2 regions of the Brenneria sp. L4-2C genome follow, and region 1 is predicted to be linked to the other one. Evidence: predicted binding sites of a transcription regulator. Region 1 holds the regulator's gene; the other holds the start of a gene.
The links. The regulator LexA, encoded in region 1, represses DNA repair genes until DNA is damaged. The targets are predictions, from matches to a motif close to TNCTGTATGTACATACAGNA.
Positions count from the first base shown of each region.

Region 2: the regulator LexA is predicted to act here: its motif matches at 2,817-2,836, upstream of ABRZ26_RS03155 (DNA translocase FtsK 4TM domain-containing protein).

Region 1 is NZ_JBEIAC010000005.1:89,479-97,106, reverse strand. It holds gene ABRZ26_RS09915 (DoxX family protein) at 57-452, shown strand; gene ABRZ26_RS09910 (glutathione S-transferase family protein) at 552-1,544, shown strand; gene ABRZ26_RS09905 (LysR family transcriptional regulator) at 1,612-2,508, opposite strand; gene ABRZ26_RS09900 (pirin family protein) at 2,625-3,338, shown strand; gene zur (zinc uptake transcriptional repressor Zur) at 3,452-3,961, shown strand; gene lexA (transcriptional repressor LexA) at 4,942-5,550, opposite strand; gene ABRZ26_RS09885 (diacylglycerol kinase) at 5,659-6,024, opposite strand; gene plsB (glycerol-3-phosphate 1-O-acyltransferase PlsB) at 6,152-7,628, shown strand, end outside.
Region 2 is NZ_JBEIAC010000001.1:672,549-680,176, forward strand. It holds gene ABRZ26_RS03155 (DNA translocase FtsK 4TM domain-containing protein) at 1-2,756, opposite strand, end outside; gene lrp (leucine-responsive transcriptional regulator Lrp) at 2,873-3,367, opposite strand; gene trxB (thioredoxin-disulfide reductase) at 3,897-4,859, shown strand; gene cydD (heme ABC transporter permease/ATP-binding protein CydD) at 5,076-6,842, shown strand; gene cydC (heme ABC transporter ATP-binding protein/permease CydC) at 6,865-7,628, shown strand, end outside.

The DNA of each region.
Region 1 (7,628 bases):
TGCTACTAACATACACATGGCGATAAAAGCCGTTGAAGAAATACATTGGAGAGATGATGAAAAATTTAGAAAGTATTGCTCTGTTAGTTGCTCGTATTTTAATGCCTATTCTGTTTATCGTGGCGGGTTATGGCAAGCTGGGTGATGCTTATGCCGGGACTCAGCAATATATGCAGGCCATGGGCGTTCCCACGTTCCTGTTGCCGCTGACGATTCTGCTGGAACTCGGCGGTGGTCTGGCGATCCTGTTTGGTTTCCTGACCCGCACCGTGGCGCTGTTCACCGTGGCTTTCACCATACTGACCGCGCTGATTTTCCACACTAACTTTGCGGAAGGCGTCAACCAGGTCATGTTTATGAAAAACCTGACTATCGCCGGCGGTTATCTATTATTAGCAGTGACCGGTCCTGGCTTATACAGTATCGACCGTCTGCTGAACAAAAAGTGGTAAGGAAAACCATTTCCTGCCAGACCGATAAACAGAACGGCGACAAGACGTAGCCCTACGCGCTTGTCGCCGTTCCCTATGGTTTAATCAACGGGAGGATCCATGGGACAACTGGTTGACGGCGTATGGCACGACACCTGGTATGAAACCAAATCTACCGGCGGTCGTTTTAAGCGTTCAGAATCACGTTTCCGTCACTGGATTACGCCAGACGGGAAACCGGGCATGACCGGCGACGGCGGGTTTCAGGCGGAGTCGGGGCGTTATCATCTGTATGTTTCCCTCGCCTGCCCCTGGGCGCATCGCACCTTGTTGATGCGCCATTTAAAAGGGCTGGAGACGCACATTCCCGTTTCGGTAGTACACCCGTTAATGCTGGACCAGGGTTGGACATTCGGCACCGATTTCCCCGGCGCCACCGGCGACTCGCTCTATCAGCATGAATTTCTCTATCAGCTTTATCTGCACGCCAGTCCCGACTATAGCGGGCGGGTTACCGTACCGGTACTGTGGGACACCGTAAAACATACGATAGTCAGTAACGAGTCGGCTGATATCATCCGCATGTTCAACAGCGCTTTCGACAATATCGGCGCGCAGCCGGGAGATTACTATCCGCCGGCGCTGCAAGCCCAAATTGATGAGCTGAACGGCTGGATCTATGACAAGGTGAACAACGGCGTGTATAAAGCCGGCTTTGCCACCAGCCAGTCGGCCTATGATGAGGCCGCCACAGAAGTTTTTGCCGCCTTGTCCCGGTTGGAATCGATTCTGGCACAGCAACGTTATCTGACGGGGAGAGATCTTACTGAAGCCGATTTACGGCTGTGGACGACGTTGATACGCTTCGATCCGGTCTACCATACGCATTTCAAGTGCGACCAATACCGCTTAAGCGATTATCCGAATCTGTATGGCTTTTTACGCGATATCTACCAGATGCCCGGCGTGGCCGATACCGTCGATATGGCGCACATTCGGCACCACTATTACCGCAGTCACGGCACCATCAATCCACACGGGGTGATATCGTTAGGCCCTGCGCAGGATCTGAACAGCCCCCATGGGCGGGAAACGAAATTCGCCGGCCAATAGATAAATAAACAGGGAAGACGTGGAAACATCTCGTCTTTCCCTGTATTCCTGTTCACGGCGGGAAATCTCAGGCGTGATTCAGTAATTTGGGAATTTCCCGTAAAAACCAGGATTTCGCCTCCCCCATGCTGTCACGCCGCCAGGCCATGATAATCTCGCTTTGCAGAGAATATTCCGGGCTGATCACCCGCAATCTCCCTTCGGCGATATCCTGAGCCACCAGGGGATAAGGCATGGTCGCCACGCCCAGCCCGGCCAGTAACGCCCGCCGTTTATCATCCATAGAGCTGACGGTCAGTCGTTGCTGTTTATCCAGCAGTTGTACGGTCAATACCGGACGATCGCGAGCGGTATCCGCAACGGCAATACCGCGGTATTTTACACGGGTTACTTCGGAAAGCGGTTCCGGCTCCTGGTGTATCGGGTGATCGGGGCTGGCGACATAAATATTTCTCAACGTATACAGCTTACGGGTATTCACTTCGGCAGAGGCACGAAAATGCATATCCGGGGCAATGACGATATCCGCCCGCCCCTGTTCCAGACGCTCCCAGGCTCCCGCCAGCACTTCCGTCAGAATGGAAACCTGCGTATTGGCTTTTAGCGATAATTTATCTAATAAAGGGAAAAGCTTCTCGCAGGGGACGAGGCCTTCGGTCACGATGGTCAAATGCGTCTCCCAGCCGCGGGACAGCGCTTCCGCATCCGAGGTCAGCTTATCGGCCGCCTCCAGCAAGATACGTCCGCGATCCAGCAGCATACGGCCGACGTTGGTGAACTTGGTGCGGTGTCCGGAGCGATCGAACAACACGACGTCCAATTCTTCTTCCAGTTTTTGCATGGTATAGCTGAGGGCCGAGGGTACGCGGCCCAGTTCGTCCGCCGCCGCCGCAAAGCTTCCCCGACGCTCAATCGCATCCATGACTCGCAATGCTTCCAGCGTCAATGCGCGTTCTTTTGACATTTTCGACTCATTCAGGAATTTTGAATATACTCACCAGATTAACTAGCTAACAATCCAACGTCCACACAATTACTATTTGTTTAAGCAATATTATCCATTATCCGGGTCCTACTACCATGATCATAAAAAGAGCAGCGGAACAATGCGGTCAGGCTGACTATGGCTGGTTGCAGGCGCGTTATACTTTTTCTTTCGGCCATTACTTCGATCCACAGTTGCTGGGTTATGCCTCGCTGCGCGTGCTGAATCAGGAAGTATTGACGCCAGGGGCATCGTTCCAACCCCGAACTTATCCACGCGTCGATATCTTAAATATCATCCTGCAAGGTGAAGCGGAATATCGCGACAGCCATGGTCTGCATATCCATGCCAAAGCCGGCGACGTGCTGCTGCTGGCGACCCAGCCCAATATCAGCTATAGCGAACACAACACCAGCGGCAGTAAACCGCTGACGCGAATGCAGCTATGGTTGGACGCCTGCCCGACGCGGGAAAACAGTCCGCTGCAACGATTAACGCTGAAAACCGATCGCCATAACGCGGGTCACCGTTTATTGGCCTCGCCCGAAGGGGAAAACAACAGTTTGCAGCTCCGCCAGCAAGTATGGGTCCATCATATTGAGTTGCGAAAAAATGAGCGGCAAACCATTAAACTGAACGGCAATCGGGCCTATCTTCAGTCAATTCATGGTTCAGCCGCCATCAGCAGCCACAAGCATAGCGGTGACACGCTGCATTGCGGCGACGGCGCCTTTATCCAGCAGGAAAACGAGTTGACCATCCAGTCTGAATCCCCGTTTCGCGCGTTGCTGATCGATCTGGTCGTTTAGCTTTTCCCCGCTCATCGTCGCCAGGCTATTCAACCAGACGTCACCGAGTCTACGTTTTCCCTCAGCCGTGGTAAGATATCTACCATCTTCTCTATGCGTCGGGGTATATGGCAATGGCTTCAACCAATCAGGACACACTACTTGCCCAGGCTGAACAGATTTGTCAGCACCGCGGCGTACGCCTGACAACACAGCGGCTGGAAGTGCTACGCCTGATGGCTCAACAGACTGGCGCCATCAGCGCATACGATCTGCTCGACCTGTTACGGATATCCGAACCGCAGGCGAAGCCGCCGACGGTGTACCGCGCACTGGATTTCCTGCTGGAACAAGGCTTCATCCATCGCGTGGAGTCAACCAACAGCTATGTGCTTTGCCATCACATCGAAGATCACAGCCATACTTCAGCGCTGTTTATCTGCGATCGCTGTGGTCTGGTCACCGAACGCCAGACGGAAGGCGTGGAAGAAACGCTGCGCCAGCTGGCGCAACAGGCGGGATTCACTTTGCGCCATAGTATTATTGAAGCCCATGGATTGTGTAAGGATTGTCAGGAAGTCGCCGCCTGTAAACATCCCGAGCAGTGCGATCACGACCATTCCATACCCATCAAAAAACGCTAGCGCAGCGATGGTGTAATGATAAGGATGGGTGGGAACATCCGTTGTTCCCGTTATATCGCTGAACCCGGTTTTTTGCAGTTGGCAAGAAAAGAAATAAACCACGTATCTTTTCCCAATCTGCATTCCGGTACCGCCGCAAATACAGTCAATGGTTAACACCTCGACACAGGAGCCACTTATTCCGTACCTGAACGTACCGGCATTACCGGTTAGCAGTCGAACTTATTTTTGCTTCCCCATACCTTTACTTCTTTTTTTCAGCCGATTATTTTAGTTAACGTAATACGTCTGGATTTTAATTACCAGAAAATCTTTTCAGCCATAATGAGTCGACTTATCATCCATCAGAATTCGCGTTGCTGATTCGTTGCCGTCTCTTTAAGTAGCGCGTCTGACGCCTTGTTCTTTATACCTGGCACGACACGTCATACTGCAAGTGACAGATACGTTGGTTTTGTTACTTGAATTATTTAGGGTATAGCGCATTTCCGCGCCATTGGCAAAAGTCAGTGATGAAATCGAATAACTAACAAGCCGCAAAAAAAACCTGCTGAAATATTAACGAAAAATAATAGTTCCACAATATTATTTATAACACGCCTTCAAGAACCCGCATTAATCGTTTAATAAAAAAAGCGCTTTGATCAAAAAATAAAATCAGCCAATAACACCCGACAAAAAGCAGGATTAAATGCAACAAAATGTATCGTAAATATAGGCTCAATAAATATTGAAATCCGCTAAAACGCGCCTAAATAGATCGGCAAAAGCTGTTTCATATCACTATTCAAGGGAAATGAAGCGTTTCCAGGCGCGAGCGTTAACACGGCGTACCGCGGTCCGGAAAAAACGCGTTACAAAACCGACGCCTCTGCGGTTTGAAATAGGATGGCGATATTCGCCTCAGTGCTGAGGCGAATATCTCCGTCATACGTGAAACTAACCAGTCAGGATGGGAATCAGATTGGCAATAGCCGGAATCAGCTCCAGTCGCCGTTTCGAATAACGCCGACCGCCAGCCCTTCAATGGAAAAACTTTGCTGACGCAGATCGACGACAATCGGCGCAAACTCTTCATTTTCCGCCAGAAGATGCACCGTGTTACCCTGCTTCTTCAAGCGCTTAACCGTGACTTCATCTTCAATGCGCGCCACGACGACCTGCCCGTTATGCACATCTTGCGTTTTATGCACCGCCAGTAAATCGCCGTCCATAATGCCGATATCTTTCATCGACATTCCGCTGACGCGCAACAGAAAATCGGCGCTGGGTTTAAACATGGACGGGTCGACCTGATAATGACATTCGATGTGCTGCTGAGCCAACAGCGGCTCACCCGCGGCGACGCGGCCAATCAACGGAATGCCAGCCTCTTCTTCCATCAACAGACGGATGCCGCGCGATGCGCCGGAGACAATTTCGATAACGCCTTTACGCGCCAGCGCCTTCAAATGCTCTTCAGCGGCATTCGGCGAACGGAATCCCAGCTGTTGGGCAATCTCCGCTCGCGTAGGCGGCATACCGGTCTGTGCAAGATGATCGCGGATCAGGTCATAAACCTGCTGCTGTCTGGCTGTTAATGCTTTCATTCCGCCCCCTGGTTGTTTATACAGTTTTGCTGTGAGTATATACAGCTAATTGCCAATTGGGAACCAGGATGTGAGTAAACCTCGGTTTTTATTGATTTCTGCAAGCCTTCACGCAAAACGCTGCCAGAGAATAGCGCCCCAGACGACGACCGCCAGCAGAATGGCGACAAACACCGCGGCCGAGCCGATATCCTTTGCCCGGCCTGATAATTCATGATGCTCAAGACCGATGCGATCGACGACCGCTTCAATCGCGCTGTTAACCAGTTCAAACAGCATGATCAACACGACAGAGGCGATAAGCAGCAGTCTTTCGACCAGGGTGACAGGCAACAGACAGGCGACGATCGCCCCGACAATGACCAGCAGACTTTCCTGACGAAAGGCCGCTTCATGCCGCCACGCCTGCTTCAATCCCTGTAGGGAATAGCCGGTAGCTTTGATTATCCGGGTTATCCCCGTTGCTTTGTTCATCCATCCTCCATTATTTATCAGCGTTCGCTCGCATTTTACCGCTTAACCGTTGTCTTATCACAACAGATCTCCAGCGCAGTTTCTGGTATCCTTGCGACGCATTGCTAACAAGAGGCTTCAAGTTGTTATGTCAGGTTGGCGTAAAATTTACTATAACTTACTGAATTTTCCACTCAAACTGTTAGTGAAGAGTAAGGTCATACCCATAGATCCCGTGGCTGAATTGGGATTGGATCCCTCACGCCCGATCCTCTATGTGCTGCCTTACAATTCGCAGGCGGATTTACTGACCCTCAGGGCGAAATGTCTGGCGTTGGGTCTTCCCGATCCGCTCCAGCCGGTCGACATTGACGGATCGCAATTGCCCAGCCACGTTTTCATTAACGATGGCCCGCGCGTATTCCGCTATTACGTTCCCAAACAGGAATCCGTAAAACTGTTTCACGACTATCTGGATCTGCATCGAAACAATCCGGAACTGGACGTGCAAATGGTGCCGGTCTCCGTCATGTTCGGCCGCTCCCCCGGCCGCGAAGGACAGCAGAATCAGGCGACGCCGCATCTGCGCCTGCTTAACGGCATTGAGAAATTTTTTGCCGTATTATGGCTGGGTCGGGACAGCTTTGTCCGTTTTTCCAGTCCGGTGTCTTTGCGCTATATGGCGACCGAGCACGGCACGGATAAGACCATCGCTCACAAACTGGCTCGCGTGGCCCGCATGCACTTTTCCCGCCAGCGTTTGGCGGCGGTAGGCCCGCGTCTTCCGGTGCGTCAGGAGTTGTTTAATAAGCTCCTGAACTCTAAAGCGATCAAAAAAGCCGTGGATGACGAAGCGCGCAGCAAAAAGCTCTCGCGCGAGCGCGCGCAGCAAAACGCCATTGCCTTGATGGAAGAAATTGCCGCCGACTTTTCTTATGAAGCCATCCGTTTATCGGACCGCGTATTAGGCTGGACCTGGAACCGCCTCTATCAGGGGATCAACGTCCATAACGCCGAGCGAGTACGTCAACTGGCGCAGGACGGACACGAGATTGTCTATGTTCCCTGCCACCGCAGCCACATGGACTATCTGCTGCTGTCCTACGTACTCTATCACCAGGGACTGGTTCCGCCGCATATCGCCGCCGGGATCAATCTGAATTTCTGGCCTGCCGGCCCGATCTTCCGTCGCCTGGGCGCCTTCTTCATCCGCCGCACGTTCAAAGGCAACAAGCTGTATTCCACCATTTTCCGCGAGTATCTGGCGGAACTCTTTAACCGTGGCTACTCTGTCGAATACTTTGTGGAAGGCGGTCGCTCACGCACCGGCCGTTTGCTGGAACCGAAAACCGGTACGCTGGCGATGACGATCCAGGCCATGTTGCGCGGCGGTACGCGCCCCATTACCTTAGTGCCGATTTACGTGGGCTACGAGCATGTCATGGAAGTCGGCACCTATGCGAAAGAGCTGCGCGGCGCGACCAAGGAAAAAGAAGGGTTTATGCAGATGGTGCGCGGCTTACGCAAGCTGCGTAACCTCGGACAGGGTTATGTGAACTTCGGCGAGCCCCTGCCGTTAACCACCTATCTGAATCAGCATGTGCCGCAATGGCGTGATGCCATCG
Region 2 (7,628 bases), on a different contig from region 1:
GCACGAGCTTTCTGCGCCAGACGGGCGATAAGCTCTTCAACCTTCTTGCCTACCGCCATCATCAGATCGGCGAATTCATCGACCATCACCACGATATAAGGCAGTTTCTCCAAAACCGGCGGCGTCATGTCCATACTGTCGCCCGGCTTCCAGAACGGGTCGGGGATCGGACGCCCCATCGCATTCGCTTCCATTACCCGCTCATTGTACCCGGCAAGGTTACGCACCCCTAACGCCGACATCAGTTTATAGCGGCGTTCCATTTCACCGACGCACCAACGCAACGCATTCGCGGCATCTTTCATATCGGTGACGACTTCCGTCAACAGATGCGGAATACCTTCATAAACGGAAAGCTCCAGCATTTTCGGGTCGATCATGATAAAGCGAACTTCTTCCGGCGTCGCCTTGTACAACATGCTGATGATCATGGCGTTAACGCCGACCGACTTACCGGAACCGGTGGTACCGGCCACCAGCAGATGCGGCATTTTCGCCAGATCGGCCACCACCGGCTGCCCGGCGATATCTTTACCCAGCACGATGGCCAGCGGCGAAGAATTATCGCGGAATTTGGCGCAATCCAGCACTTCCCGCAGGTAAACCGTTTGGCGATGCTTGTTCGGCAACTCCAGCCCCACATAAGGTTTGCCCGGAATTACCTCGACAATACGCACCGCCACCACCGACAGCGAACGCGCCAAATCGCGCGACAGATTGGAAATTCGCGCCGCTTTCACCCCAGGGGCCAAATCCAGCTCAAAGCGGGTAATGACCGGTCCGGGATAATGATCGACGACCTCGGCTTTTACCCGGTAATCGCTCAGGCGAGCCTCAATCAGGCGCGCGGTTTGCTCAAGCGCGAAATTATCCACCGGCGCCTCGCTCGCCGGCGGCGGCGTCAGTAAGTCCAGCGTCGGCAACGGCGTCGTCGGTTTTTGCAAAGGCTGATCGTTACGCATCAGGAACGGATGGATAAGGCTATCCATTATCGATTGGCGCGCCGCCGGCGCCTGTTCGTCCTCAGAGTCCGCATCTTCGGCCGCGGACATCGCCTGCGCCGGCTGATGGAAGCCAGCGCTTTCATCGACACGCGACGCCGTCGGCGCATTGTGAGGCGTTTGCACAGGTACTGAAGGCTCAGGCAGCGTGAACAAGGGCTCGCTGGGGCCGTCATCGACCAAATCGGCCAGGGGCGAAAAACCCAGTACCTGGCTGCCCGGTAAATTAGACAAGGCGGAACGATCCAACGTCGGCTCATGCTTCTGGGCGTGATCTTCCTTCGCGTCATAACGCGTCTGCTGTTGGGCGGCAAAATCTTCCGCCAGTCGAGCCTGCAATAGCGCCTGTTCGTCTTCTTCCTGCAAAGGATACTCTTCGCCGTAACGCTGACGCTGTTGCTCAATATATTGTTGCTGTAGCGCCGCTTCCTGCTGGGCGATATCGTCCGGCGTCGCCTCATCATGCGCCGGGTCGCCGGCGGTATCGCTGTTCATCTGCGACGCTCTGGCCTGCTGCTCGGCCAGACGTTGCGACGGCAGCTTGATGCCGTAGGAAGCCAGTTCCCGGCGGGTTGGAATACGCACCGGATTGGGTCTCGGCAACTCAGGGCCGACGCCCTGTTTGACCTGTGGATTCCCCGCTTCATCAGCGCTGAAGGCCGGCATAAACGTATTATTGGCCGTAAATGACATCTTCGCGTTTTCTGAGGCTTCAGCCGACGCCGCGCCGGGCGAGCGATCGATAGGATGTTCAACCTGCGGTTGCGCGATCGGCGGCGTATCCGCGCTGCCGTGGGGATGATAAGCCTCTGCGCCGCCGTCAGGCGTTGCCGGCGCTGACTCAGGCACCTCGAATGAATACAACGGCGGATTAAGCGTTGATGCGGCATCAATCGGTTGCGCGACGGGCTGTACGGACTCGGTCGGTTCATGCCGGGCTTCGCCCTCCGCCGGCCTTGATTCCGTCGCCGGTTCCGGCGCAGAAGCGGCGTTTTCCCGCACCTCGGGATCGGCATCGTTCACCGACGGCGCGGAAAACAACACATCATCTTCGTTATCTATGGATGCGACCGGCGCAGACTGATGCGCCGGAAGCTCGGCCTCGTTCAGAACCTGGTCGTCAGGCTCGCTATCATGACGTGAACGGTTGGACATAAACGTCAGGCAGCCCAATACCGCCGCCCCTATTTTTTCCGCAATCGTCAACCATGACCAACCGGTAAACAACGTCAGCCCCGCGCCCCAGACGCACAATAGAATCAGCGTCGCCCCCACGTTATTAAAACGGGGCGTCATCGCGCTGCCAAGCAGGCTGCCCAGCACGCCGCCGGAGGCGAAATAGTAGAGATCGTCGATATTCAACGCGGCTAAGCCGCAGGACGTCAGAATTAACGCCAGCGTACCAATGAGGCGTAAAGAAAAGGTGAAATAGTCAACCGAGTTTTGGTTATCGCGCTGGCGAAAAGCCGACCAGCACAGGCACAGCATAATCGGCGGAATGGCATAAGCCAGCACGCCAAAAACAAAGAACAGGGTATCCGCCAGCCAGGCGCCCGCCACACCGCCAAGGTTATGGATAGGCTCATGCCACGCGGTCTGGGACCAACTGGGATCGGACGGGCTAAAACTGAGCAACGCGACGCCGATATACACGGCAAACAGCGCCACGACGATCAAAATCGCTTCAAGTAAACGGCGGGTACCGCTGAGTTTCCTCAGGGTAATGACTTTATCTTCTGTATATTCCTGGCTCAAGAGTCTCTCCAGGGGCCTGTAAAAGGTTATGACAAAGCGCCGAGGAAGACCCGGCGCTGAAACTGTATAAATTCACAGGAGTGTAGCTGAATTTATCGGGTTTTGCACCCATGCAATTATCGGGTCTTAATGACCAGACGGTTGCTTTGCTTAACTTCTTCCATCACCACATAGGTGCGGGTGTCGTTGACGCCCGGCAGTCGAAGCAGTGTTTCACCCAGCAACTTACGGTACGCCGACATATCCGGCACGCGGGTTTTCAGCAGATAGTCGAAATCACCGGAAACCAGATGACACTCCTGAATTTCTTCAAGTTTTTGCACCGCTGAATTGAATTGTTCAAACACATCGGGCGCGCCGCGGTTTAGCGTTATTTCAACGAAAACCAGCAGCGAGGCGTCCAGATAGTGCGGATTCAGCAGCGCGGTGTAGCCGTTAATAAAGCCCTGTCGCTCCAGGCGACGCACACGTTCCAGACAAGGCGTCGGTGATAAGCCAACCCGTTTGGAAAGTTCAACATTGGAAATACGCCCGTCTTTTTGTAATTCGTTCAGGATGTTGCGATCAATACGATCGAGATCTTTTCCTGGCCGCTTTTTAGTCTCTACCATTATTATTGTCTCTCTTCATTCTTCCCTGCTCCTGCTACACTCCGACCGACTTCAATGTATCAGAGCCACCCTAAAGAAGACCCGCTGTCTATTTTGTATATCAAACGTCATAGCCCGTTGCGTTACTATCCGTTATCGCCATGCGCTATAGGAAAATATCAAACCAGGCAAAAGCGATTTATCCGTGGCGCAACGACCAGCCAGACAGGCAACGAATAAAAAGCCGAGCTTTCAACTATTCACATACAAAAAATTTCCTCTTACCCAGATGTTTTCGCAAAAGCGCAGCGGATTGTCAAAGTAAAACAACTAAAATCAGAAGAAAGTACCAAATTAAATAAGGCAGAGCTGCGCTCCGGGGCGCTGTCAGTCATTTTACTTATGAATATGGCTGATCTATCAGCCATTTATTGCCATCATCGTCGTCAGCGATTAAACAAATAGCTAACAACTTCGCCACACGCTTTTTTTACTCGGGTAATTTCCTTACAATCACCGCTATTGTCCGTCATCGTGAAATGAGGAACTCATGGGTACCGTTAAACACCACAAGTTATTGATTCTGGGGTCAGGCCCGGCAGGCTACACCGCCGCAGTTTATGCTGCCCGCGCTAATTTAAAGCCGGTGCTCATTACCGGGCTGGAGAAAGGCGGTCAGTTGACGACGACCACCGAAGTAGAAAACTGGCCGGGCGACGCAGAAGATTTAACTGGTCCTCTGCTTATGGAGCGCATGCATGCCCATGCGGAGAAATTCAATACCGAAATCATCTTCGACTACATCCAGCGTGTAGATTTGCAAACGCGCCCGTTCCGCCTGTTTGGCGATAGCGATGAATACACCTGCGACGCCTTGATCATCGCAACCGGCGCATCCGCGCGTTATTTGGGATTGCCTTCCGAGGAAGCGTTCAAAGGTAAAGGCGTGTCCGCCTGCGCCACCTGCGACGGATTCTTTTATCGCAATCAGAAAGTGGCCGTGGTCGGCGGCGGCAATACCGCGGTTGAAGAAGCGCTGTACTTGTCTAATATTGCGGCCGAGGTTCATTTGATCCATCGCCGGGACAGCTTCCGGTCAGAAAAAATCCTGATAGATCGCCTCATGGATAAAGTGCAAAACGGCAATATCATCCTGCATACCGACCGTACGCTTGATGAAGTTCTTGGCGACGATATGGGCGTAACCGGCGTGCGCCTGCGCGACACGCGCACGGACGCCACTGAAGAGCTGGAACTGGCCGGCGTATTCATCGCTATCGGCCATAGCCCCAATACCGGCGTATTCGGCGATCAGCTCGAACTGGAAAATGGTTATATCAAGGTGCAATCCGGTATTCACGGCAACGCAACCCAGACCAGCATTCCCGGCGTCTTTGCCGCCGGCGATGTCATGGATCATATTTATCGTCAGGCGATTACATCCGCCGGCACCGGCTGTATGGCCGCGCTTGACGCAGAACGTTACCTGGATGGATTAGCCTCCGCCAAATAACATGCCTTCGCCATCCGGGCGCGCCCTTTCTCCGGATGGCTATTTCCCCCGCACGCGACACAAAAATTGATCATCTCCCGCCTTTTCGTTTGCAGAGCGCTTTTGTCGAGGTAACATGGCGCCATTCTGAGCATTGAAGTCCGTGGTTGTTAAGCAACGGTTATATAAGCGTTATTTTCAATCAACAATCCCGCACTCAAAACGAACCGGCATCTGATGAAAAAAAACAGACAGCAAGAACTCACTCATTGGTTGAAGCAACAAAGCAAACTGGCGCAACGTTGGTTACGCCTCTCACTGTTACTGGGGTTTTTGAGTGGGATACTTATTGTCGCGCAGGCATGGCTGCTGGCGTCTCTGCTGCATGCCTTGATTATCGAGCACGCGCCGCGTGACTCCCTGCTTTCCTCTTTCCTTTTGCTGGCCGCGACCTTTGTCTTGCGAGCGCTGAACAGCCTGCTACGAGAACAGGTCGGCTTTATGTGCGGTCAGGCCGTCCGGCGACAAATCCGTAAATTGGTGCTGGATCGGCTACAACAATTAGGGCCGGCCTGGGTTCAGGGCAAGCCGGCCGGAAGCTGGGCCAGCATGATTCTGGAACAGATCGAAGATATGCAGGATTACTATTCCCGCTATCTGCCGCAAATGTATCTTGCCGCCCTGATTCCCCTGCTCATCCTGATTACGATCTTCCCGATTAACTGGGCGGCGGGCCTGATTCTGTTGCTGACCTCACCGCTGATCCCTCTCTTTATGGCGCTGGTGGGGATGGGCGCCGCGGATGCCAACCGCCGTAACTTTCTGGCGCTGGCGCGCTTAAGCGGCCATTTCCTGGACAGGTTGCGCGGTCTGGAAACCCTGAGGCTGTTTAACCGGGGACGTGCTGAGACGGCGCAAATCAGCAACGCGTCCGAAGACTTCCGCAGCCGCACCATGGAAGTTCTGCGCATGGCTTTTCTCTCTTCCGGCGTGCTGGAGTTTTTCGCCTCCATATCTATTGCCGTGGTCGCCGTTTACTTTGGTTTCTCCTATCTGGGAGAGCTGAATTTCGGTCATTACGGCGCAGGCGTCACGTTGTTCGCCGGATTTCTGGTTTTAATTCTGGCCCCGGAGTTTTTCCAACCGCTGCGCGACTTAGGCACGTTTTACCACGCGAAGGCCCAGGCCGTCGGCGCGGCGGAGTCACTGGTAACCTTTCTGGCGGCGGAAGGCGAAACGGTCGGTTTCGGCGAACATGAATTCAGTAATGATAGCGCGATAGAAATCCAGGCCAGCGAACTGGTCGTTCTGGCGCCCGATGGCGCCCCGCTCACACAGCCGCTGACCTTCACGCTGGGCGCCGGCCAGCGAATTGCGCTGGTGGGGATCAGCGGCGCAGGAAAAAGTTCCTTGCTGAATGTGCTGCTCGGCTTTCTGCCCTATCGCGGTTCGCTTCGCGTTAACGGCATCGAATTGAATACGCTGTCATCGACATCATGGCGACGACAGCTGAGCTGGGTAGGACAAAATCCGCATCTGCCGGAGCAAAGTCTGCGCGACAATATTTTGCTCGGCAAACCGCAGGCCACCGAGGATGAGTTGCAACAAGCCGTTGAGCGCGCCTATGTGCATGAGTTTCTACCGCAACTGCCGCAGGGTCTGGATACGCTGGTCGGCGATGGCGCGGCGCGTCTTTCCGTCGGCCAGGCGCAGCGTATCGCGGTAGCCCGCGCGCTCATCAAGCCAGGCAATCTGTTACTGCTCGATGAACCGACCGCCAGTCTGGATGCCGACAGCGAACAGCGGATAATGGCGGCGTTAAACGCCGCCGCGCGTCATCAGACGACGTTGTTAGTCACCCATCAACTGAATGACGTTATCGATTACGATGAGATTTGGGTGATGAACGACGGACAGTTAATACAACAGGGGAATTATCAGACGCTCAGCACACGGCCAGGCGCCTTTGCCGAGCTCATCACCCAACGTCAGGGAGTGTTGTGATATGTCTCCTCAAAAAACGGCCATGCAGGTTTTAAAACCTTTTCTGCTGCTTTATCGCCGCCATATCTGGCGCTTAAGTCTGGGCGTTATTCTGGCTATTGTGACGCTGCTGGCCAGTATCGGGCTGCTTACGCTGTCCGGCTGGTTCCTGGCCGGGGCGGCATTGGCCGGCATCGCCGGGCTATATACTTTTAACTATATGCTGCCCGCCGCGGGCGTGAGAGGCGCGGCGATAGCCCGTACGGCCAGCCGTTACGCGGAAAGGCTGGTCAGCCACGATGCGACATTCCGCGTATTGCAGCATCTGCGCGTCTTTACCTTTGCGCGCATTTTACCTTTGTCGCCCGGCGGCATCGCACGATTTCGCCAGGCGGAACTGCTGAACAGACTGGTCGCGGATGTCGATACGCTCGATCATTTATACCTGCGCGTTATTTCACCGATTGTCAGCGCGTTGTTGGTCATTTTGATCGTCACTTACGGCCTGAGCTGGCTGGACGCTTCGCTGGCGCTGACGCTGTGCGCCATCATGCTGGTGCTGTTACTGCTGCTACCGGTGATATTCTACCGGGCAGGCCAGTCCATCGGGCAAGACCTCACGGCGTTACGGGCTCAGTATCGGCTTCAGTTGACGACCTGGCTACAGGGCCAGGCGGAATTGACCGTTTTCGGCGCCCTCGCCGCGTCACGCCGCCAACTGACGCTGTTAGAAACGCGTTGGCAGAAGCGACAGCAGCAGCAGGCCAACCTGACGGGACTTGCTCAGGCGCTGATGCTGCTGTGCAG